One region of the Pseudomonas sp. A-B-19 genome, then DNA from elsewhere that is predicted to be linked to it. Evidence: predicted binding sites of a transcription regulator. Region 1 holds the regulator's gene; each other region holds the start of a gene.
The links. Region 1 encodes FliA, which starts transcription of late flagellar genes. Its sites were predicted from a motif close to CTAAAGTTTNNNNNNNNNNNGCCGNTAA; they were not measured.
Positions count from the first base shown of each region.

Region 1 (5,134 bases):
ACCATGTTCATGATCTCATCGAGACGCGCGGTATCGACGCGCACGGTGGTCTCGGCTTCGCTGGCCGGTTTTTCCGCCGGTGGCGCGGCCGGAGTACGGGCGGCAGCAGGTGCAGCGCCAGCAGCTGGCGTTTGGGCTTTTGGCTCAGGTGCCTTGGCCACCGGTTTCGGCGTCGCCGCCTTCGCGGCCGGCGCGGCAACGGACGCGTTCGATCCGCTGGCAACTGTCGCCTTGCCGACTTCGCTGAACTTGCCCTTGCCGTGCAACTCGTCGAGCAGCGATTCAAATTCGTGATCGCTGATCAGGTCGCTACCGGCCGCAATGGCGGCTGGCGCAGCAGGTGCTGGCACAGAAGCAATGGCCGATTCAAGCGCATCGACAGCGAAGTTACCCTTGCCGTGCAGTTGGTCGAGTAGTGCTTCGAATTCGTCGTCAGTAATATCGGAGCTGTCGCCGGCCGCTTTCGGGGCCTCTGCCGCAGCCGGTGCCGGGACCAGCGCGTCAACGGCGAACTGGCCCTTGCCGTGCAGTTGATCGAGCAACGACTCGAACTCGGCATCGGTGATTTCATCGCTGGCAGCGGTATCGCTAACCGGCGCACAAACAGGTGCCAGTGCCTCGGCCTGAGCCTTGACGGCGTTCAGCGAGTCCAGCAGTTGTTCGAATTCATTGTCGGTGATATCGCCCGATTCGCTTTCAGCCACAGGCGCTTCGACCACGGCGGCGACAGGTACAGCAGCCGCCTCGTCAGCCGATTGCGGCTCGGCCAGACGTGCCAGCGCCGCGAGCAGTTCCGGTGTAGCGGCCGTGATCGGGCCGCGATCGCGGACCTCGCTGAACATGCTGTTCACCGCGTCCAGCGCTTCGAGAACCACGTCCATCAGTTCCGAATCGACGCGACGCTCCCCCTTGCGCAGGATGTCGAACACGTTCTCGGCGATGTGGCAGCACTCCACCAGCTCGTTGAGCTGGAGGAAGCCGGCGCCCCCTTTTACAGTGTGAAAACCGCGAAAAATTGCATTGAGCAGATCCGCATCATCCGGACGGCTTTCCAGCTCGACCAGTTGCTCGGACAGTTGCTCTAGAATCTCGCCGGCCTCAACCAGGAAATCCTGAAGGATCTCTTCATCGGCGCCGAAGCTCATTAAGGGGGTGCTCCTAAAGGTCTAAAAACCTAAAAAACCTGAAACGCTAAAATCCCAGGCTGGACAGCAAATCGTCCACATCGTCCTGACCGGACACAACGTCTTCTCTTTTATCGGCATGAATCTGCGGACCTTCACCCTGAGAGAGATGTTTTTGTGGATCTTTTTCAGCAAGCATCGCTTCACGGTCATGTTCGATGCCCGCAAAGCGGTCCACCTGACTGGCCATCAGCACGAGCTTGAGCAGGTTGCTTTCGACTTCGGTGACCAACTGGGTCACTCGCTTGATCACTTGCCCCGTGAGGTCCTGGTAATCCTGGGCGAGCAGGATGTCGTTGAGGTTGCCCGACACCGCGCGATTGTCCGTGCCGCTGCGCGCGAGGAACCCGTCGACCCGCCGGGCCAGTTCACGAAACTCTTCGGCGCCGACTTCGCGACGCATGAAGCGCCCCCAGTCCGCGCTCAAGACCTGGGCTTCATCCGCCAGGCCATTGACCAGCGGCGTGGCACTTTCCACCAGGTCCATGGTGCGGTTGGCCGCGGCCTCGGTCAGCTTGACCACATAGCCCAGACGCTCGGCGGCGTCAGTGATCTGGGACACTTCTTCGGCTTGCGGCATGTGCGGGTCAATCTGGAAATTGACGATCGCGCTATGCAGTTCGCGAGTGAGCTTGCCCACTTCCTGATACAGGCCGCGGTCACGGGTCTGGTTGAGCTCATGGATCAATTGCACCGCGTCGCCGAACTTGCCTTTTTCAAGGCTCTCGACCAATTCGACGGCGTGTTTTTTCAGGGTCGACTCAAAGTCGCCCAATGAAGTTTCGTTATTGCCCATAGCTCCCCCGTGGCGCACTCATCAACCGATGCGTTCGAAAATCTTCTCGATTTTTTCTTTCAACGCCTGGGCCGTGAAGGGTTTGACCACATAGCCGTTAACGCCGGCCTGGGCCGCTTCGATGATCTGCTCACGCTTGGCTTCAGCGGTCACCATCAGCACTGGCAGGTGCTTGAGCTTTTCATCGGCACGCACGTGGCGCAGCAGATCGATACCGGTCATGCCAGGCATGTTCCAGTCCGTTACCAGAAAGTCGATGCTTCCGCTGTTGAGTACCGGAATGGCGGTAGTGCCATCGTCGGCCTCGACGGTGTTGGTGAACCCAAGGTCACGCAGCAGGTTCTTGATGATCCGCCGCATCGTTGAGAAGTCATCAACGATGAGGATTTTCATGTTCTTGTCCAATTCGACCTCCAAGCAGTCTTAAACGCGCCCAGCACCTGGACGCGCCATTTCAATCAATCCGGCAAAGCACTCAATGACTGTCTGGAGCACCACAGATCGAGACCGGCGCAGTTCAACACCACACCGGCTTCGTTCGCAGTGTCCCCCACACTGCCTTCAGCGCGCTCGCCACTCCCCCAAACGCCCCCGCAAACGGGCCGCGCACTGGCTGTGTAACTGGCTGACCCGAGATTCGCTGACCCCCAGGACCTCACCGATTTCCTTGAGGTTCAACTCTTCGTCGTAGTACAGCGCCAACACCAGTCGCTCACGCTCCGGCAAATTGGCAATCGCCTCCGCCAGCGCAGCCTGGAAGCGTTCATCTTCCAGGTCGCGTGACGGCTCGATATGAGCACTCGCGCCATCCTCGTGCAGCCCTTCGTGTTCGCCGTCCTGCAACAGATCGTCGAAACTGAATAACCGGCTGCCCAGGGTGTCGTTCAAAATCCCGTAGTAATCGTCGAGACTCAATTGGAGTTCGGCCGCAACTTCGTGATCTTTAGCGTCACGACCGGTTTTCGCTTCAATCGAGCGGATGGCGTCACTGACCATGCGCGTATTGCGGTGAACCGAACGTGGCGCCCAGTCCCCCTTGCGCACTTCATCGAGCATGGCGCCGCGGATTCGAATGCCCGCGTACGTCTCGAAACTGGCGCCTTTGCCGGCGTCATATTTGGTCGACACTTCAAGCAGGCCGATCATCCCGGCCTGGATCAGGTCTTCGACCTGGACGCTGGCCGGCAGACGCGCCAGCAAGTGGTAGGCAATGCGTTTAACCAGCGGCGCGTAACGCTCGATCAGCTCGTACTGCGCATCACGGGCCGATTTTCTGTAGAGGTTGTAACCGCTTGCTGTCATAGAACCGGTCCTGCTGTCTGCTGCACGAGGCGCTCGACGAAAAATTCCAGGTGCCCACGGGGGTTGGCAGGCAGTGGCCAGGTATCGACCTTTTGCGCGATGGCCTTGAATGCCAGCGAGCACTTGGAGCGCGGGAAGGCCTCGTAGACGGCACGCTGCTTCTGCACGGCCTTGCGCACGCTTTCGTCGTAGGGCACCGCGCCGACGTATTGCAGGGCGACGTCGAGGAAGCGATCGGTGACCTTGGTCAGTTTGGCGAACAGGTTGCGCCCCTCCTGCGGGCTCTGGGCCATGTTGGCCAGGACGCGGAAGCGGTTCATGCCGTAGTCGCGATTGAGCAACTTGATCAAGGCGTAGGCATCGGTAATCGAGGTCGGCTCATCGCACACCACCAGCAGCACTTCCTGGGCTGCGCGAACGAAACTGACGACCGAGTCACCAATGCCCGCCGCGGTGTCGATCACCAATACGTCGAGGTTGTCGCCGATATCACTGAAGGCCTGGATCAGGCCGGCGTGTTGCGCGGGGCTCAGATGCACCATGCTCTGAGTGCCGGATGCGGCCGGAACGATACGGATGCCGCCAGGTCCCTGCAGCAGTACATCGCGCAGTTCGCAGCGGCCCTCGATCACGTCGGCCAGGGTACGTTTGGGTGTCAGGCCCAGCAGAACGTCGACGTTCGCCAGTCCCAGGTCGGCGTCCAACAGCATGACGCGCCGGCCAAGCTCAGCCAGAGCCAGGGACAAGTTCACTGACACATTAGTTTTCCCGACGCCACCTTTGCCGCCGGTCACCGCGATCACCTGTACGGGATGCATGCTGCCCATGTTATTTCTTTACCTTGTCTTGCATAGACGGAGGCCACATTACTGGCTGCGCGTTCGCAATCGGAACAATGCATGGCAGACCATCGATGTAGGTACAAAAACTGTTCATTACTACCTTAGCCAACCTGCTTGGTTTGGCTGTGGTAAATATCAGCGAACATGTCAGCCATGGCTTCCTCGCTGGGTTCTTCCTGCATTTGCACGCTGACGGCGCGACTGACCAACTGATGACGGCGCGGCAGATGGAGATCATCCGGAATCCGCGGGCCATCGGTCAGGTAGGCCACGGGTAACTCATGACTGATGGCCAGGCTCAACACCTCGCCCAGACTAGCCGTCTCATCCAGTTTAGTCAGGATGCAGCCAGCGAGCCCACAACGCTTGTAACTGTGATAAGCGGCGGTTAGAACCTGCTTTTGGCTGGTGGTTGCCAGGACCAGATAATTTTTTGAACGGATGCCGCGACCGGCCAGGCTTTCGAGCTGCATGCGCAGGGCCGGGTCGCTGGCCTGCAGGCCCGCGGTATCGATCAGCACCACGCGCTTGCGCAGCAAGGGTTCCAGCGCCTGCACCAGGGACTGGCCCGGATCGACGTGGGTCACCGACACATTGAGAATGCGCCCCAGGGTCTTGAGCTGCTCCTGGGCACCGATGCGGAAGCTGTCCATGCTCACCAGCGCAATGTTCTGCGCGCCGTACTTGAGCACGTAACGGGCTGCCAGCTTGGCCAGGGTGGTGGTCTTGCCCATGCCGGCAGGGCCGACCATGGCGATCACACCGCCTTCTTCCAGCGGCTCGACTTCGGGGGTAACGATCATCCGCGCCAGGTGCGCCAGCAACATGCGCCAGGCCTGACGAGGTTCTTCGATCCCGGTGATGAGCGCCAGCAGGTCGCGCGACAGCGGGCCGGACAGGCCGATGCGTTGCAGGCGTCGCCAGAGGTTGGCCTGGTCCGGACGGCTGCCTTGCAGTTGATTCCAGGCCAGGGAGCCCAGCTGGACTTCCATGAGTTCGCGCAGGCTGTT
Region 1 is NZ_JAGYGN010000001.1:427,285-432,418, forward strand. Features, by position in the region: gene KGA81_RS01890 (chemotaxis protein CheA) at 1-1,145, opposite strand, end outside; gene KGA81_RS01895 (protein phosphatase CheZ) at 1,192-1,980, opposite strand; gene KGA81_RS01900 (chemotaxis response regulator CheY) at 2,002-2,373, opposite strand; gene fliA (RNA polymerase sigma factor FliA) at 2,542-3,282, opposite strand; gene fleN (flagellar synthesis regulator FleN) at 3,279-4,109, opposite strand; gene flhF (flagellar biosynthesis protein FlhF) at 4,226-5,134, opposite strand, start outside.

Region 2 (5,134 bases), on a different contig from region 1:
ATCGCGCCCACGCGGTCAAAATCAACACGCGCCTGATCCAGGCCAACATCAAGACCTACCTCGACGTACTGGATGCCGAATCCCAGACCACCGATGACATCACCGGGGTGATCACCCGCAACATCAGCGAATGCACGCACCTGCTGGCGGTGGTGTCGGAGAAAACCGCACTGTCCTGGTGGGTACCGTTCGAAATCGGCGAGGCAACCATCACGAATCGACGTATCTGTTCGTACAGGACCGGCCCGACAGAGCTGCCGTTGTACCTGGACAAATGGCCGAAGCTGACCAACGACCGGGACATCGAGTTCTTTATCGATGCCTATCGAAACGAAGCGATGCTCAAGCGCTCGATGTCACTGGAGTCGGTGACCGGCAGCGAGTCGGTGCGCAGCGTCAACAAATCCAATGCGGATCGCTTTCACTCCGACCTCAAGTCGCGAATCATCCGCGGCTTTTAACGTAAAAAACGCCGACATCGCTGTCGGCGTTTTTTTTCGGTCACTGCTTGGGCGGTTCAGCCGGTTTGGCTGGCTCACCCGGTTTCGGTGCCGGATTATCGAACAAGTTCAGACGTTCGCGCAGTTCGTGGGCCGGCAGCGGTTCCTTGTCCGCCGGCAATGCGTTCGGGTCGACCGGTGTAGCCGGTGCGGCTCCCGGAGCAGCCGAACCTTGCGGCGCATCGGGGGCAGGCTCCGCACCTTGCGAACCTTCGATCGCACGTTGGGCTTTCTTGGTCAGCACCACAATGTCGATACGACGGTTCACCGGGTTGAACGGATGCTCGCGATCGAACAGGGCCGACGAGGCATAACCGACCACCCGCGCCACCTGCGCATCCGGATAGCTGCCCGCCACCAGCGCACGACGCGCGGCGTTGGCACGGTTGGCTGAGAGCTCCCAGTTACCGAAATCACCGGTGCCGGTGTATGGCTTGGCATCGGTGTGGCCGCTGATGCTGATCTTGTTCGGCACTGCCTTGATGGTGTCGGCCATGGCCAGCAGGATGTCTTCGAAATACGGTTTCAGACGGGCCGAGCCTGAGTCGAACATCGGGCGGTTTTCTGCGTCCATGATCTGGATACGCAGGCCGTCCTGTGTGATTTCGAACAGGATCTGATCCTTGAACTTCTGCAGCTGCGGGTTCTCTTCAACCTTGTTCTGCAGTTCTTGCAGCAACAATTCGAGGCGTTCTTTCTCGACCTGCTCGGCCATGCCTTCGACCTGGTCGGTATCGATGGTGACCTTGTCCGGCTGCGGCTGGGACTTCACTTCGGGGTTGAGGGTGTTTTCCGGCGCCAGGGTCGGCGTGCCCCCCAGATCGATGATGTAGGGCGTGCCGCTTTCGGAAAAACCGATCGGGTCCTTGAAGTAACCGGCGATGGCAATCTTCTGTTCCGGCGTGGCGGTGGACAGCAGCCACAACACCAGGAAGAACGCCATCATCGCTGTGGCGAAGTCCGCGAAGGCGATTTTCCAGGCGCCTCCGTGGTGTCCGCCGGCGATGCGCTTGACGCGCTTGATGATTATCGGCTGATTGTTTTCCATAACTTATCGACCGCGAACCGCTTGTTCCAGCTCGGCGAAACTTGGACGGTGCGCCGGGTAAAGTACCTTGCGCCCGAACTCCACGGCCAGCGATGGCGGCATGCCGGAAGCCGAAGCCACCAGCGAGGCCTTGATGGCTTCGTAGACATTCAGTTCTTCCTTGGCATCGTGGGCCAGGGAATGGGCCAGCGGGCCGAAGAAGCCGTAGGCGGCGAGAATACCGAAGAAGGTACCCACCAGTGCCGCACCTACGTGCAGGCCGATAGATTTCTGATCGCCCTCACCCAGCGAAGCCATGGTCACCACGATCCCCAGTACCGCCGCGACGATACCGAAACCGGGCATGGCGTCGGCGATGCCGTTCACGGCGTGGGATGGGTGTTCCAGATCTTCCTTGAGACTGAACAGTTCCATGTCGAACAAGCCTTCCAGCTCGTGCGGAGCCATGTTGCCGGAGGACATGATGCGCAGGTAATCGCAGATGAACGCGGTCATGCGCTCGTCCTTGAGAACGGTCGGGTACTTGGCGAAGATCGGGCTCGCGGCAGCGTCCTCGATGTCACCTTCGATGGCCATCATGCCTTCGCGGCGGCTCTTGTTGAGGATCTCGTAGATCAGGCCCAGCACTTCCAGATAGAAGCCGTGGTTGAAACGCGAACCGAACATGCTCAGGGACTTCTTGAGCACGTGCATCGTCATGTGGCCGGGGTTGGCCTGCAAGAATGCGCCAAGGGCGGCGCCACCGATGATCATGACCTCGAAAGGCTGGATCAGGGCGGCAATCTTGCCGTGGGAAAGCACGTATCCGCCGAGCACGCTCGCGAATACGACGATGATGCCGATAATTTTAGCCATAGGTTAGGAGAGCACTTACTGAGTCGGGTTCAAGGTCATATTCGGAAGTTAAAAAATCTCTTCTTCTACTTATCGGCAAAACTGCGCCAGACTATAGGCCGTTCAGGCGAAAAACTGATTTGACCCCATCCGGGCCCAGGTAATGTTGACGATGATCGCCTCCCACCATGGTTAATGAAACGAACGTTCCAACGCCAAAACCAACAACACTCGAAGGCTGGGTAAAGTTGCTCGATGGCGTACGGCTTCCCGTCCCGCAAGCCAGCCACGACCGTGTCTGCAAAGCCATCCGCGACAATCGCAGCTCACTGCGCGACATCGCCGACCTCATGCAAGGCAGCCCGGCCCTGGCCTTGAGCGTGATTCGCGAAGCCAACCGGCACACCCACGGCGGCATGAGCACGCCTGCGGAAAACCTTGAGATCGCAATCAATCGCCTCGGTCTGAAACGCACCGAAGAACTGCTCGCGCGCCTGCCCGCCGAACCCCAGTCCGAGATTCCCAAAGCCTTGCGTCAGCTGCAGATGATCAGCCAGCACGCCACGCAACAGGCCAACGGTTTTTTTGCCAGTCGCCTGGCGCGCCTGTGGCAGGACATCCACTGGGGCAGCCTGCTGTTTCTATCACCCCTGTGGCCTTTGGCGCTGACTCATCCGAAACTGCTCGAAGAGTGGGAGCTGCGGGTCATCCATAAAGGTGAGTCGGCACGCAAAGTCGAACAGCAACTGTTTGGTGTGCGCCTGCTGGCCATCGGCCAGGCGCTGGTGGAGGTCTGGCGCCTGCCGATCTGGGTGCAGCAGTGTTATCGCCTGTTGCTCACCGAGCAGCGGGAACTGGTGAAAGTCCTGCGCATCGCCCGTGACAGTGAGCATCCACTGCGCCAGCAGAACCGTCTCGATGACGATCCGACCCTGCGTCGCTGGCTCAATCAGCCGGCCAACACAGTGCTACTGGCCAACGGGCTGGCGCTGTCGGCACAACACGCCTGGGACAGCCCGCACAGTGAGCGCTGGCAATTGCTGACCAGCCTTTATCTGCAAATACCGATGGACGAGGTGCAACAGCAACTGCACCAGCAAGCCGCCAACAGCGCACGCCAACACGCCATGCCCGACCTCTGGCACCCCGCCGAATCGCTGATCTGGCCACGGGGCATGAACCGTGTCCACGCCGGGCTGCTGCCGGCCTCGGCACCGACCGCCGAAGATCTGGCGAAATGGCGTAAGCAATGTGCCCAGTTGCTGACCGAGCCGAGTCGTTTCACCAATGCCATGCACCTGACCATCGCCGCCCGGGACGCCCTGGTGGCCTGCGGCATGCGTCGGGTGATGATCCTGATGGCCGACCGCACTCATGCCAACCTGCGCGTGCACCAGACGGCCGGCCTGCCGAAGGAAGCGGCCGGATTGAACTTCGTGGTCAGCCAGAGCAGCGTGTTGCAACGCCTGCTCGCGCAACAGGCCCAGGTGCGCCTGACACCCGCCAACAACGCGCAGTTCTCGGCCCTCCTGCCCAACAGCCTGCGTTCGCAGTTCAGCGGCGAACATCTGCTGCTGCGCTCGCTGGTCAACAATGGCCGGGTGATCATGATCGTCGTGGCGGATCAAGGCGGTGGGCCGTTTTCGGAAATTTCCGTACAGGCCTTCGGCAAAACCGCACAGTGCATCGAGAAAGCCCTGCACAGCTTTAGCCACCGTGGCCGATGAGGCTGCGCTACAATCCTCCCTTTTGTGCTCTGGAGACCTCACATGTCTGACTTCTCTGGCTTGCCGCTGGTGATCGAGCCGAGCGACTTGCTCCCTCGCCTCGACGCCCGCGAACTGATTCTGGTGGACTTGACCAGTACCGCCCGCTACGCCGAAGGGCACATTCCCGGCGCGCGTTTTGTCGAACCGAAACGCACGCAGCTCGGCCTGGCTCCCGCCCCGGGACTGATACCCCCGCAGGCAGCACTCGAAACCTTGTTTGGTGAGCTGGGACACAACCCCGATGCGGTCTACGTGGTGTATGACGACGAAGGCGGCGGCTGGGCCGGGCGCTTCATCTGGCTGCTGGATGTCATCGGCCACAGCAAGTACCACTATGTCGACGGCGGCCTGAGAGCCTGGATGGCAGAGGGTTTGCCCATGTCGATCCAGATCCCGCCACCCGTGGGTGGCCCGGTTGCACTGACCTTGCATGATGAACCCACCGCCACCCGCGAATACCTGCAAAGCCGACTCGGCGCCGCCGACCTGGCAATCTGGGACGCTCGCGGCCCGCAGGAGTACTCCGGCGAGAAAGTCCTGGCAGCCAAGGGCGGGCACATTCCCGGCGCGGTCAATTTCGAATGGACCGCCGGCATGGATCAGGCGCGCCAGTTGCGCATCCGCACCGACATGCCGCAGATCCTCGAACAACTCGGGATCAGCAAAGACAAAGAAGTGATTACCCACTGCCAGACCCACCATCGTTCTGGCTTCACCTATCTGGTGGCCAAGGCTCTCGGTTATCCGCGGGTCAAAGGCTACGCCGGCTCCTGGGGCGAATGGGGTAACCATCCCGATACGCCCGTTGAGATTTAAGGTTTTTAAGGACAGTTAATGAACAAGCGTCTGTTTATCGTCAGCCAGTACCTGCTGCCCCACAACTTGCTCTCGCGATTGGCCGGCTGCATCGCCGAATGCCGCGTGCGCTGGTTCAAGATCGCCTTTACCGCCTGGTTCGCCAAGCGTTATCAGGTGGACATGTC
Region 2 is NZ_JAGYGN010000007.1:118,473-123,606, reverse strand. Features, by position in the region: gene KGA81_RS10310 (toll/interleukin-1 receptor domain-containing protein) at 1-461, shown strand, start outside; gene motB (flagellar motor protein MotB) at 502-1,548, opposite strand; gene motA (flagellar motor stator protein MotA) at 1,552-2,403, opposite strand; gene KGA81_RS10295 (HDOD domain-containing protein) at 2,571-4,109, shown strand; gene KGA81_RS10290 (rhodanese-like domain-containing protein) at 4,152-4,967, shown strand; gene asd (archaetidylserine decarboxylase) at 4,986-5,134, shown strand, end outside.
Region 2: the regulator FliA is predicted to act here: its motif matches at 2,473-2,500, upstream of motA (flagellar motor stator protein MotA).

Region 3 (5,134 bases), on a different contig from region 1:
GGCAAGGTGGTCCTGCAGACCTTCGAAAAGAGCAGCCTCGAACTGCTGCAAAAGGAAATGCCGAAGGTGCCCAAGATCCTGCTGTTGTGGGTCGGTGAAGGCAGTATCGAGCCCAAGTCCAAGGTGACATTTGCCGAGTCCGGCGCCAAGGACAAGGCCGCGTACTACGCCGCACAAGAGCCGAAGGACAAAGCCGAATTCCAGCGCTGGGTCGACTACGCCAAGGCCCAGGGCGCCATCGGCACCGGCCCGTCCGCCGCACTGACCCATGGTGGCGACCAGAGTTATGCGGACCTGGTGCAACCGTGGATGAACCAGTACACCCACGATCAGGGCCTGCTGGTGCACGTGTACACCATCGACGAAGCGGTGGACTACCAGAAAGTCATGGACGCCGGTGTCGACGGCATCTTCACCAATCGCGCCAGCGAGTTGTTGAAGTTTTATAAACGCCCGGCTGCGAGTGTGGCGCAGGTGCTACAGAACAACGGCTACTGATCCAGAGTCGCGCAAAACCCTGTAGGAGCGGGCTTGCCCGCGAAAGCGGAGTGTCAGTCAACAACATTGATGTTGAAGCTGATGGCCCCTTCGCGGGCAAGCCCGCTCCTACAGGTATTTGTGTTTGTATGTCCGGGCACGGTCCAGCAGGGATTGATGCAGCACATGTCGAGGGATTTAAGGGTGGATTAAGTTACACAGGCTAACCTGGTCTCACTTGAACGGATCACCCAAGGAAAGAAGCCCATGAAGCCCCTGACTGCCCTGTTTACCGCTGCAACCCTGACCCTCACTGTGGGCCTGGCCCAGGCCGATGTACGGGTCGATGAGGTCCCGCAACTGGTCAAGGACGGCAAGATCAAGTCGCTGGAAGATCTGAACAGGATCGCGCTGGATCTGCACCCGGGTGCAACGATTACCAAAACCGAACTGGACAACTACTTCAACGGTTACGAGTACGAAGTCGAACTGCGTGACGCCAAGAACGTCGAGTGGGATGTGGACATCGATGCCTCCAACGGCAAGGTCCTGAAAAACAAACAGGACACCTGATCCCGAAACGCACAAAAGCCGCACGGTTGAGAAATCGTGCGGCTTTTGTGCATTCTGGACTCAAGCGCTCAGGCGCGCCGTCACCTCGTTCAACTGCCCCGACAAACCATGCAGGTTGTTGCTGGCTGCTTCAGTGCGCTGCACGTTGTCCAGGTTGGTACTGGCGATGCTGGTGATTTCGGTGAGGTTGCGCGAGATATCTTCGGCCACCGAGGTCTGCTCTTCGGCGGCAGTAGCGATCTGACGGTTCATGTCGCGGATGGCTTCCACGGCCAGGGTGATGCGTTCGAGCATGGCGCCGGCCTCAGTCACTTGCTGCACGCTTTGTTCGCTGCGCGACTGACCGCTTTCAATCGCCTGGGCCGCTTCGATTGCACCGCTCTGCACGGTCTGGATGATCTGGTTGATCTCGATGATCGACGCCGCCGTGCGCTGGGCCAGGCTGCGCACTTCATCGGCCACCACTGCGAAACCGCGTCCGGCCTCACCGGCGCGGGCCGCTTCGATGGCCGCGTTGAGTGCCAGCAGGTTGGTCTGTTCGGCGATGCCGCGGATCACTTCCAGGACTTTGCCGATGCGCCCGCTGTCGGTTTCCAGCTGGCGGATGACCGTGGCGGTGTTGGCGATTTCGCCGCGCATCCGGGTGATGGTGTCGATGGTGCCCTGCATGACTTTTTCGCCCTGCTGGGCAGACTGGTCGGCATCGTCGGCGGCCCGCGCCGCTTCGGCGGCATGACGGGCCACTTCCTGTGCCGTAGCGGACATTTCGTTCATTGCCGTGGCCACCTGATCGGTGCGATTGAACTGCTCGTTGGTACCGCCGGCCATCACGGTGGCGATCGAGTTCAACTCACCGCTGGCGCTGTCCAGGTCCGACGCGCTGCGCTGCAAGCGGCTGAAGGTTTCGGCGAGGAAATCGCGCAGGGTGTTGGCGGCCATCGCCAGTTTGCCCAACTCGTCCTGGCGGCTGCTGGCCACGCGCTCGGCAAAACGGCCCTGGCTGAGTTGCGCCACGTATTCGATCAGTTTGCGGATCGGTTCGACCAGGTTGCGGTTGACCAGCCACAGGCTCAACAGGCCGATCAGCAAACCCGAAACCAGCATCACCATGATCCCCAGCAGCACCGTGCGATCGGCGGCGGCGCTGATCAGCGTCGATTGTTCGGCGCCCTGCTTGCGCAATTCGCTGACCAGTTCACTCATCTGATCGCTGGCCGCGCGGTCCACGCCCTTGACCGCCGCGTCGCCGGCCGTCGGGTCACCACCGGCGGCCACGTACGCATCCCGGCCCTTCTGATAGGCCGCGCCCAACTGGCGATGTTCTTCACGCAAGCGCTCGATGCGGCTCTTGAGTGACGGCTCGATGCCCTTCTGCCCGGCCAGCTCGCCGAGGATTTTTTGCACATCGCGCTGACGGTCTTCGAATTGCCCCCAGTACTTGCTCAGGTCCGCCGGTTGCTTGCCGCGCAACAGGACGTTTTTCCACTCCTGCACCTGCACCTTGAATTGCAGGTTGGCTTCATCGATCAATTGCGAGGTATGCAGCGGGCCTTCGATCAGATTGGCGTAGCTCTGCACGCCATTGGAAAGGAAGTTAAAGCACGCCAGGGCGATCAACAGCATCGCCAGCAAGCTGCCGCTCAGCAGGGCGAGAATTTGTGCTCTCAGGGACTTTTGCAAAAGCATCGGATGGTACTCATGACAGGAATGAAGCACGCCCCGGTAAGGCGTGAAAGGTGTCCGGACATCCCTGTCTGCGGTTTCGGCCCAGGCCTGCGGCGCGCTACTAACCCAAGCGTGATCGGCTAGCCAGAGCGGTTCTTGAGAAAATCCCGACCGCCGGTAGTGCAATCGTTTGCGTTATTTTCTCGTCACAAAAACGTCATCCCCGCTTGCGATGATGCCGCTCAAGTGAACCTGTAAAACATGTGACAGGCGCCTCCCCTTGCGAGCCCTCATGAACCACAGCATCGATCACAGTCATCGCGACACGGATCTGTTCGGCCTGCTCTACGGTTTCAGCTTTCGCCCAGGTGAACCCGGTCGGGAAATCAATTCCGCCGAGGCCTTGCAGTACCTGCAACAACCGCAGAGCGACGAGCAATTTCTCTGGCTGCACCTGAACCTCGCCCATGCCGCGTGCGAGCGCTGGATGAAAAGCCATCTGGAGTTGCCCGAGGAATTTTTCGAAGCACTGCACGAAGGCTCGCGCTCGACGCGCATCGAACATGTCGATTCGGCGTTGCTGGCGGTGGTCAACGACGTGGTGTTCAACCTCAGCAACATGGTCTCCTCGGACGTCTCGACGCTGTGGGTGTGCGCCCGCAGCCGGCTGATCGTCAGCGCCCGCCTGCAACCGCTGCACTCGGTGGACAAACTGCGCTCGTCGGTGAAGGCCCGGGAATGCTTTCGCTCCCCGCTGGAGTTGCTGGTGCATTTGCTGCGCGACCAGGGTGAAGTGCTGACCCAGATCGTGCGCAAGACCAGCCAGAGCGTGGATCAGATCGAAGATGAGTTGCTGTCCTCACGGCTGTCGACCAACCGCGCTGAACTGGGCGCCAACCGCCGGGTGCTGGTGCGTTTGCAACGGCTGCTGGCGCTGGAGCCGGGCTCTTTGCTGCGCTTGCTCAACCGGCCACCGCAATGGCTGCAAAAGGAAGACGTGAAGGAGCTGCGCAAATCCACCGAGGAGTTTGCGCTGATCATCAACGACCTCACGGCGCTGGGTGAGCGGATCAAGCTGTTGCAGGAAGAGATCGCCGCCAACATCAACGAACAGACCAACCGCACGCTGTTCACCCTGACGGTGGTAACGGTGCTGGCGCTGCCGATCAACATCATCGCCGGCTTCTTCGGCATGAACGTCGGCGGCATTCCACTGGCCGGTGATCCGGAAGGTTTCTGGATCCTGGTGGCGCTGGTTGCGACCTTTACCGTGTTTGCCGGGCGCTGGGCGTTTCGCAAGCAGCGGGATTATTGAGTATCCCTGTGATCCCTGTGATCCCTGTGATCCCTGTGGGAGCGAGCTTGCTCGCGATGACGTCGGCAAATCCAACATTATTGTCGGCTGACACACCGCTATCGCGAGCAAGCTCGCTCCCACAGTTTTAAGCGTTCGACTTCAGATCCGCGGCCTGCAATAACCCCAAACCCTGACCCAGAGCAGTCTCCCTGTAACAATTAGCAACGATTATCACTGATACACCTCCCTCCTCAGGACTGTCCGTGATGGCTACGCCCTCCTTCACCGCCGCCCCGGCGCCCGCCAGTAGCGCTATACCGCAATTCGACAAGAAACCCGGCCTGATCACCATCGTGGTGTTTTTTGCCGTGCTGGCCACCGGCTTGTTGTTTACCGCCTATAGCCTGATGCACGACATGAACGAACTCGGCACGGTGGTGACCACCTGGACGCCGTTCCTGCTGCTCGGCGTGGCGTTGTTGATCGCCCTGGGCTTTGAGTTCGTCAACGGTTTCCACGACACCGCCAACGCGGTGGCCACGGTGATTTACACCCACTCGCTGCCGCCGAACGTGGCGGTGGTCTGGTCCGGATTTTTCAATTTCCTCGGGGTGCTGCTGTCCAGCGGCGCGGTGGCGTTCGGCATCATCGCCCTGCTGCCGGTGGAGCTGATCCTGCAAGTCGGCTCGTCGGCCGGCTTCGCGATGATCTTCGCCCTGCTGATCGCCGCCATCCTGTGGAACCTCGGCACCTGGTGGCTGGGGCTGCCGGCGTCGTCATCGCACACCCTGATCGGTTCGATCATCGGGGTCGGCGTGGCCAACGCCCTGATGCACGGCCACGACGGCACCAGCGGAGTGGACTGGGCCCAGGCCACCAAGATCGGTTACGCGTTGCTGCTCTCGCCGCTGGTCGGCTTCGGCTGCGCCGCGCTGCTGTTGCTGGCGTTGCGCGCGTTCGTCAAGAATCGTGCGCTGTACAAGGAGCCAAAGGGCGCGACCCCGCCGCCATGGTGGATTCGCGGCCTGTTGATCCTGACCTGCACCGGTGTGTCGTTTGCCCACGGTTCCAACGACGGCCAGAAAGGCATGGGCCTGATCATGCTGATTCTGGTGGGCACGC
Region 3 is NZ_JAGYGN010000033.1:8,931-14,064, reverse strand. Features, by position in the region: gene KGA81_RS26105 (glycerophosphodiester phosphodiesterase) at 1-498, shown strand, start outside; gene KGA81_RS26100 (PepSY domain-containing protein) at 745-1,050, shown strand; gene KGA81_RS26095 (methyl-accepting chemotaxis protein) at 1,111-2,736, opposite strand; gene KGA81_RS26090 (transporter) at 3,008-4,030, shown strand; gene KGA81_RS26085 (inorganic phosphate transporter) at 4,279-5,134, shown strand, end outside.
Region 3: the regulator FliA is predicted to act here: its motif matches at 2,849-2,876, upstream of KGA81_RS26095 (methyl-accepting chemotaxis protein).

Region 4 (5,134 bases), on a different contig from region 1:
GCGAAGGCAGTTTGTTGCTGATTGTCACCGACGGTCATTGGGCAACACGCCTGCGCTACCAGCAGAAACGCCTGCAACGGCAACTGCAACTGTTCGACGAGTTCGCCAGTCTGACCCGGATCCTGTTCAAAGTTCAACCGCCGACCGTTCAGCAAGGTGCGGCCGGGCATACCATGGATTTGTCCAACGACGCGGCAGCGACCATCCAGGCCACGGCCGATGGCATCAGCGACCCGAGTTTGCGGGCCGCGCTGGAGCGGTTGGCGGCGCACGCCAAATCCAAATCCTGACACCTGCAGGAGCGGCGGTGCGGCGATCCGACTTGCCCGCGAAAGCGGTACATCCGTCACATCAATGTTGAATGTGCTGACGCCTTCGCGAGCAAGCTCGCTCCTACAAGGTTATCGGCGTTTGCTGCCCCCCAGCAACGAGCCCATCAAGCCGCGCACCAATTGTCGGCCAATCTGGTTCGCCGCCTGTCGCATCGCTGATTTCAAGGCCTGACCCGCCGCGGTTCCAAGAAACTCTCCCGCCTGTTCGGTGAGACTCGGTTCCTGTTTGCCCTGCTCCGCTTCGGGTTCGGGCGCCAGGCCTTTGCGCCCCATCAACACCTCATAGGCCGACTCACGGTCAATCGGCTTGTCATAACGCCCCTGCAACGGCGACCCGGCAATCAGCGTCGTACGCTCGGCGTCGGTCAAAGGCCCGATCCGCGATTGCGGCGGCGCTACCAGTACCCGCTGGACCATTTCCGGCGTGCCTTTTTCCTGCAAGGTGCCGACCAGAGCCTCGCCGATCCCGAGTTCGGTCAACACCGACAACGTGTCGAACGCCGGATTCGGCCGGAAACCTTCGGCCACCGCGCGCAGGGATTTCTGCTCCTTGGCGGTGAACGCACGCAGACCGTGCTGGATGCGCAAGCCCAACTGCGCCAGCACATCATCCGGCAGGTCACCCGGCGACTGGGTGACGAAATACACGCCCACGCCCTTCGAACGAATCAGCCTCACGACTTGCTCCAGACGATCACGCAATGCCTGGGGCGTACCGTTGAACAACAAGTGGGCCTCGTCGAAGAACAGCGCCAGCAACGGTTTGTCGGCATCGCCACGCTCCGGCAGTTGCTCGAACAGCTCGGCCAGCAGCCACAGCAGGAACGTCGCGTAGACCTTGGGCGCTTCATGCACCAGGCGGCTGGCATCGAGCAAATGAATGCGCCCCCGGCCATCCGCAGTGGGCTGGAGGATGTCTTCGAGTTGCAGCGCCGGCTCGCCGAACAGAGCTTCGGCGCCCTGTTGCTCCAGGGTCGCCAGTCGTCGCAGCAGCGCCTGACTGGAGCCGGTGGTCATCAATGCCGCATCGTCACCCAGCAACCGGGGGTTGTCCCGCAGGTGATTGAGTAACGCCTTCAGATCCTTGAGATCGAGCAACAACAGGCCTTCGCGGTCCGCCACCTTGAACGCGGCGTACAGCGCTGACTGCTGACTGTCGGTCAATTCCAGCAGGCTGCCCAGCAACAGCGGCCCCATTTCACTCAAGGTTGTGCGCAAAGGATGACCGGACTGACCGTGTATGTCCCACAACGTCACCGGATAAGCCTGAGGTTTGTGGTTGAGCCAGGGCATCCCGGCAATCCGCTCGGCGATCTTGCCCTGGGGGGTGCCGGCGGCACCAAGGCCACACAGGTCTCCCTTGATGTCGGCGGCGAACACCGCCACGCCGGCATCGCTGAAGGCTTCGGCCAATCGTTGCAAAGTGACGGTCTTGCCGGTGCCGGTCGCACCTGCGATCAAACCGTGGCGGTTCGCCAGACGCATGGCCTGGGCAATTGGTTGCCCGTTGAGATCGGCGCCGATAACGAGTTGCAATGAGTCAGGCATTTGGTCACCCATGATTAATCTTTGGTCCTACACGGCCGATAGAGATAACGACAAAGCAGTCAGACACGATCTGGTCGGAAATTTCCCTAAGGAGAGTCGGAAAATTCACTTGCTTTCAACCTTGCCCGTCGTGCGTCCCTTTATAAAAGCACGCGCTGGACATCAAGACTTTAGCGGACCCCCAAGCCATGAACAAAAATCTGCGTTTCAGCCATAAAATCCTGCTTGCCGCCGCCCTCATTGTCATTGCCGCCTTCGCCTCATTCACGCTGTACAACGACTATTTGCAGCGCAACGCCATCCGCGAAGACCTGGAAAATTATTTGCAGCAAATGGGCGCAGTGACCGCCAACAATATCCAGACATGGTTGAACGGGCGCAGTCTGCTGATTGAAAACCTGTCACAAACTGTCGCGCTCAACCCCGATGCCGACAACGTTTCCCGGCTGCTTGTACAAAAAGCCGTGACCTCGACCTTCATGGGCGCCTACCTCGGCAGCAAGGATGGCTCTTTCATCATTCGCCCGGACAGCAAGATGCCCGATGGCTATGACCCGCGTGCACGCCCTTGGTACAAGAGTGCGCAAGGCAGCAGCGGTTCGGCATTGACCGAGCCTTATATGGACCTGGCCTCCGGCCAACTGGTGATTTCCATTGTCGACAGCGTTATCAAGGACGGCCAGAACATTGGCGTGGTCGGTGGCGACCTGAGCTTGCAGGTGATCGCCGACAGCCTTGGCACGCTGGATTTCGACGGTATGGGGTATGCCTTTCTGGTCAGTTCCGACGGCAAGATCCTGGTACATCCCGACAAAACGTTGGCGATGAAGACGCTCAAGGATGTCTACCCGCAAGACACGCCGGCCATCAGCAGCACAATGAGCGAAATCCAGGTCGACGGCAAAACCCGCATCGTGACCTTCACCCCGATCAAAGGCTTGTCATCGGTCAACTGGTACATCGGTGTGTCGGTCGACAAGGAAAAAGCCTACTCGATGCTCAGCGAATTCCGCACCTCGGCTGTCGTCGCGACCATCATCGCCGTGGCCATCATCATCGCCCTGCTGGGCATGCTGATTCGCATCCTGATCCAGCCATTGCACGTCATGACCCGTGCCATGGCCGACATTGCTGACGGCGAAGGCGACCTGACCAAACGCCTGACCATCCAGAACAATGACGAATTCGGCACCCTCGGCACCGCATTCAACCGTTTCGTCGAACGCATTCACGGTTCGATCCGCGAAGTGTCCTCGGCCACCGGGCAAGTCAATGAAGTAGCGTTGCGCGTGGTTGCGGCTTCCAATTCGTCGATGTTGAACTCCGACCAGCAAGCCTCGCGCACCAGCAGCGTAGCAGCCGCCATCAACCAGCTCGGCGCCGCTGCTCAGGAAATTGCCCGCAACGCCGCTCAGGCGTCGAGCCAGGCCAGCGATGCCCGCAACCTGGCTGAAGACGGCCAGCAAGTGGTGGACCGCAGCATCGTGGCGATGAATCAACTGTCGAGCATGCTCAGCGCATCGAGCTCCAACATCGAATCGCTGAACAGCAAAACGGTGAACATCGGGCAGATTCTCGAAGTGATCACCAGCATTTCCCAGCAAACCAACTTGCTGGCACTCAACGCCGCGATTGAAGCAGCCCGCGCCGGTGAGGCCGGTCGCGGTTTTGCGGTGGTGGCGGACGAAGTGCGCAACCTGGCACATCGCACGCAGGAATCGGCACAACAGGTGCAAACCATGATCGAGGAGCTGCAGGTCGGCGCCCGGGAATCGGTCAGCACCATGAGCGATAGTCAACGCCACAGCCAGGACAGCGTGGAGATCGCCAACCTCGCGGGCGAACGCCTGAACAGCGTGACGCTGCGTATCGGTGAAATCGACGGCATGAACCAGTCGGTGGCTACCGCGACCGAGGAACAGACCGCCGTGGTGGAGTCGATCAACGTCGACATCACCGAGATCAACACGCTGAATCAGGAAGGCGTGGAAAACCTGCAATCTACATTGCGCGCCTGCTCGGACCTTGAGCAGCAGGCGGCGCGGTTGAAGCAACTGGTAGGCAGTTTCCGTATCTAGTGCCTGGACCGGCCTCTTCGCTGGCAAGCCAGCTCCTACAGGGTTTAGCGTGAAATCTGTAGGAGCTGGCTTGCCAGCGAAGGCCTCGCCTCCACCCGCACAACCCCAACCGAACATCTATCCTTCATATAGGTCAACCAAGGGAGTACCGGGACTGGAGGAGCGTTCATCGTGCATATCGCTGACATCACCATGTTCTACGCCCCTGCCAGCGGTGGCGTGCGCACTTATCTGGATGCGAAGCACCGTCGTTTGGGCATCAAACCGGGCATTCGCCACAGTTTGCTGATTCCCGGCTCTTCTTTTAGCGAACAGGATGGTATTTACACCGTTCCGGCCCCTGCCCTGCCCTTCGGCAAGGGCTATCGCTTCCCTCTGCGCCTCGCGCCCTGGCGCAATGTCTTGCAGGATTTGCAGCCCGACCTGATCGAAGTCGGCGATCCTTACCTCACGGCCTGGGCGGCGCTGGATGCGCGGCGCCAACTCGATGTGCCGGTCATCGGCTTTTATCACTCGGACCTGCCCCTGCTGGTCAGCAACCGCATGGGCCATTGGCTGACCAACAACGTCGAGGCCTATGTCAGCAAGCTCTACGGCAACTTTGACCGCGTACTGGCGCCCAGTCAGGTCATGGCCGACAAGCTCACCGGGCTGAGAGTCAAGAATGTGTTTGTGCAACCGCTCGGCGTCGACCTGCAAACCTTCAATCCCGATGCCAGAGACCCCGGGCTGCGAGCCAAGTTGGGACTGGACGAAAATACCCGGCTGCTGATCTTCGCCGGGCGCGGATCCAAGGAAAAAAACCTGCCGGTGCTGCTCGACTGCATGAAACGCCTGGGCCGACGCTATCACCTGCTGCTGGTTGGCTCGTCGATGCCCACGGCCGTGCCGTCCAACGTGACGGTGATCGACGAGTTTTGCCCGGCGACGCAGGTGGCCCGCCTGATGGCCAGCGCCGATGCACTGTTGCACGCCGGCGATCAGGAAACCTTCGGTCTGGTCATTCTGGAGGCCATGGCCAGCGGTATTCCGGTGGTGGTCGTGGCGGCCGGGGCCTTCGAGGAAATCGTCACCGAGGACTGCGGCCGGCTCTGTGCGCCGAACAATCCCGCCGCGATGGCCACCGCCGTTCGAGAATTGTTCGGGTCGGGCAACACAACGCTGGGCAGACAGGCG
Region 4 is NZ_JAGYGN010000024.1:4,999-10,132, reverse strand. Features, by position in the region: gene KGA81_RS22755 (DUF721 domain-containing protein) at 1-290, shown strand, start outside; gene KGA81_RS22750 (helicase HerA-like domain-containing protein) at 402-1,880, opposite strand; gene KGA81_RS22745 (methyl-accepting chemotaxis protein) at 2,069-3,958, shown strand; gene KGA81_RS22740 (glycosyltransferase family 4 protein) at 4,130-5,134, shown strand, end outside.
Region 4: the regulator FliA is predicted to act here: its motif matches at 1,895-1,922, upstream of KGA81_RS22745 (methyl-accepting chemotaxis protein).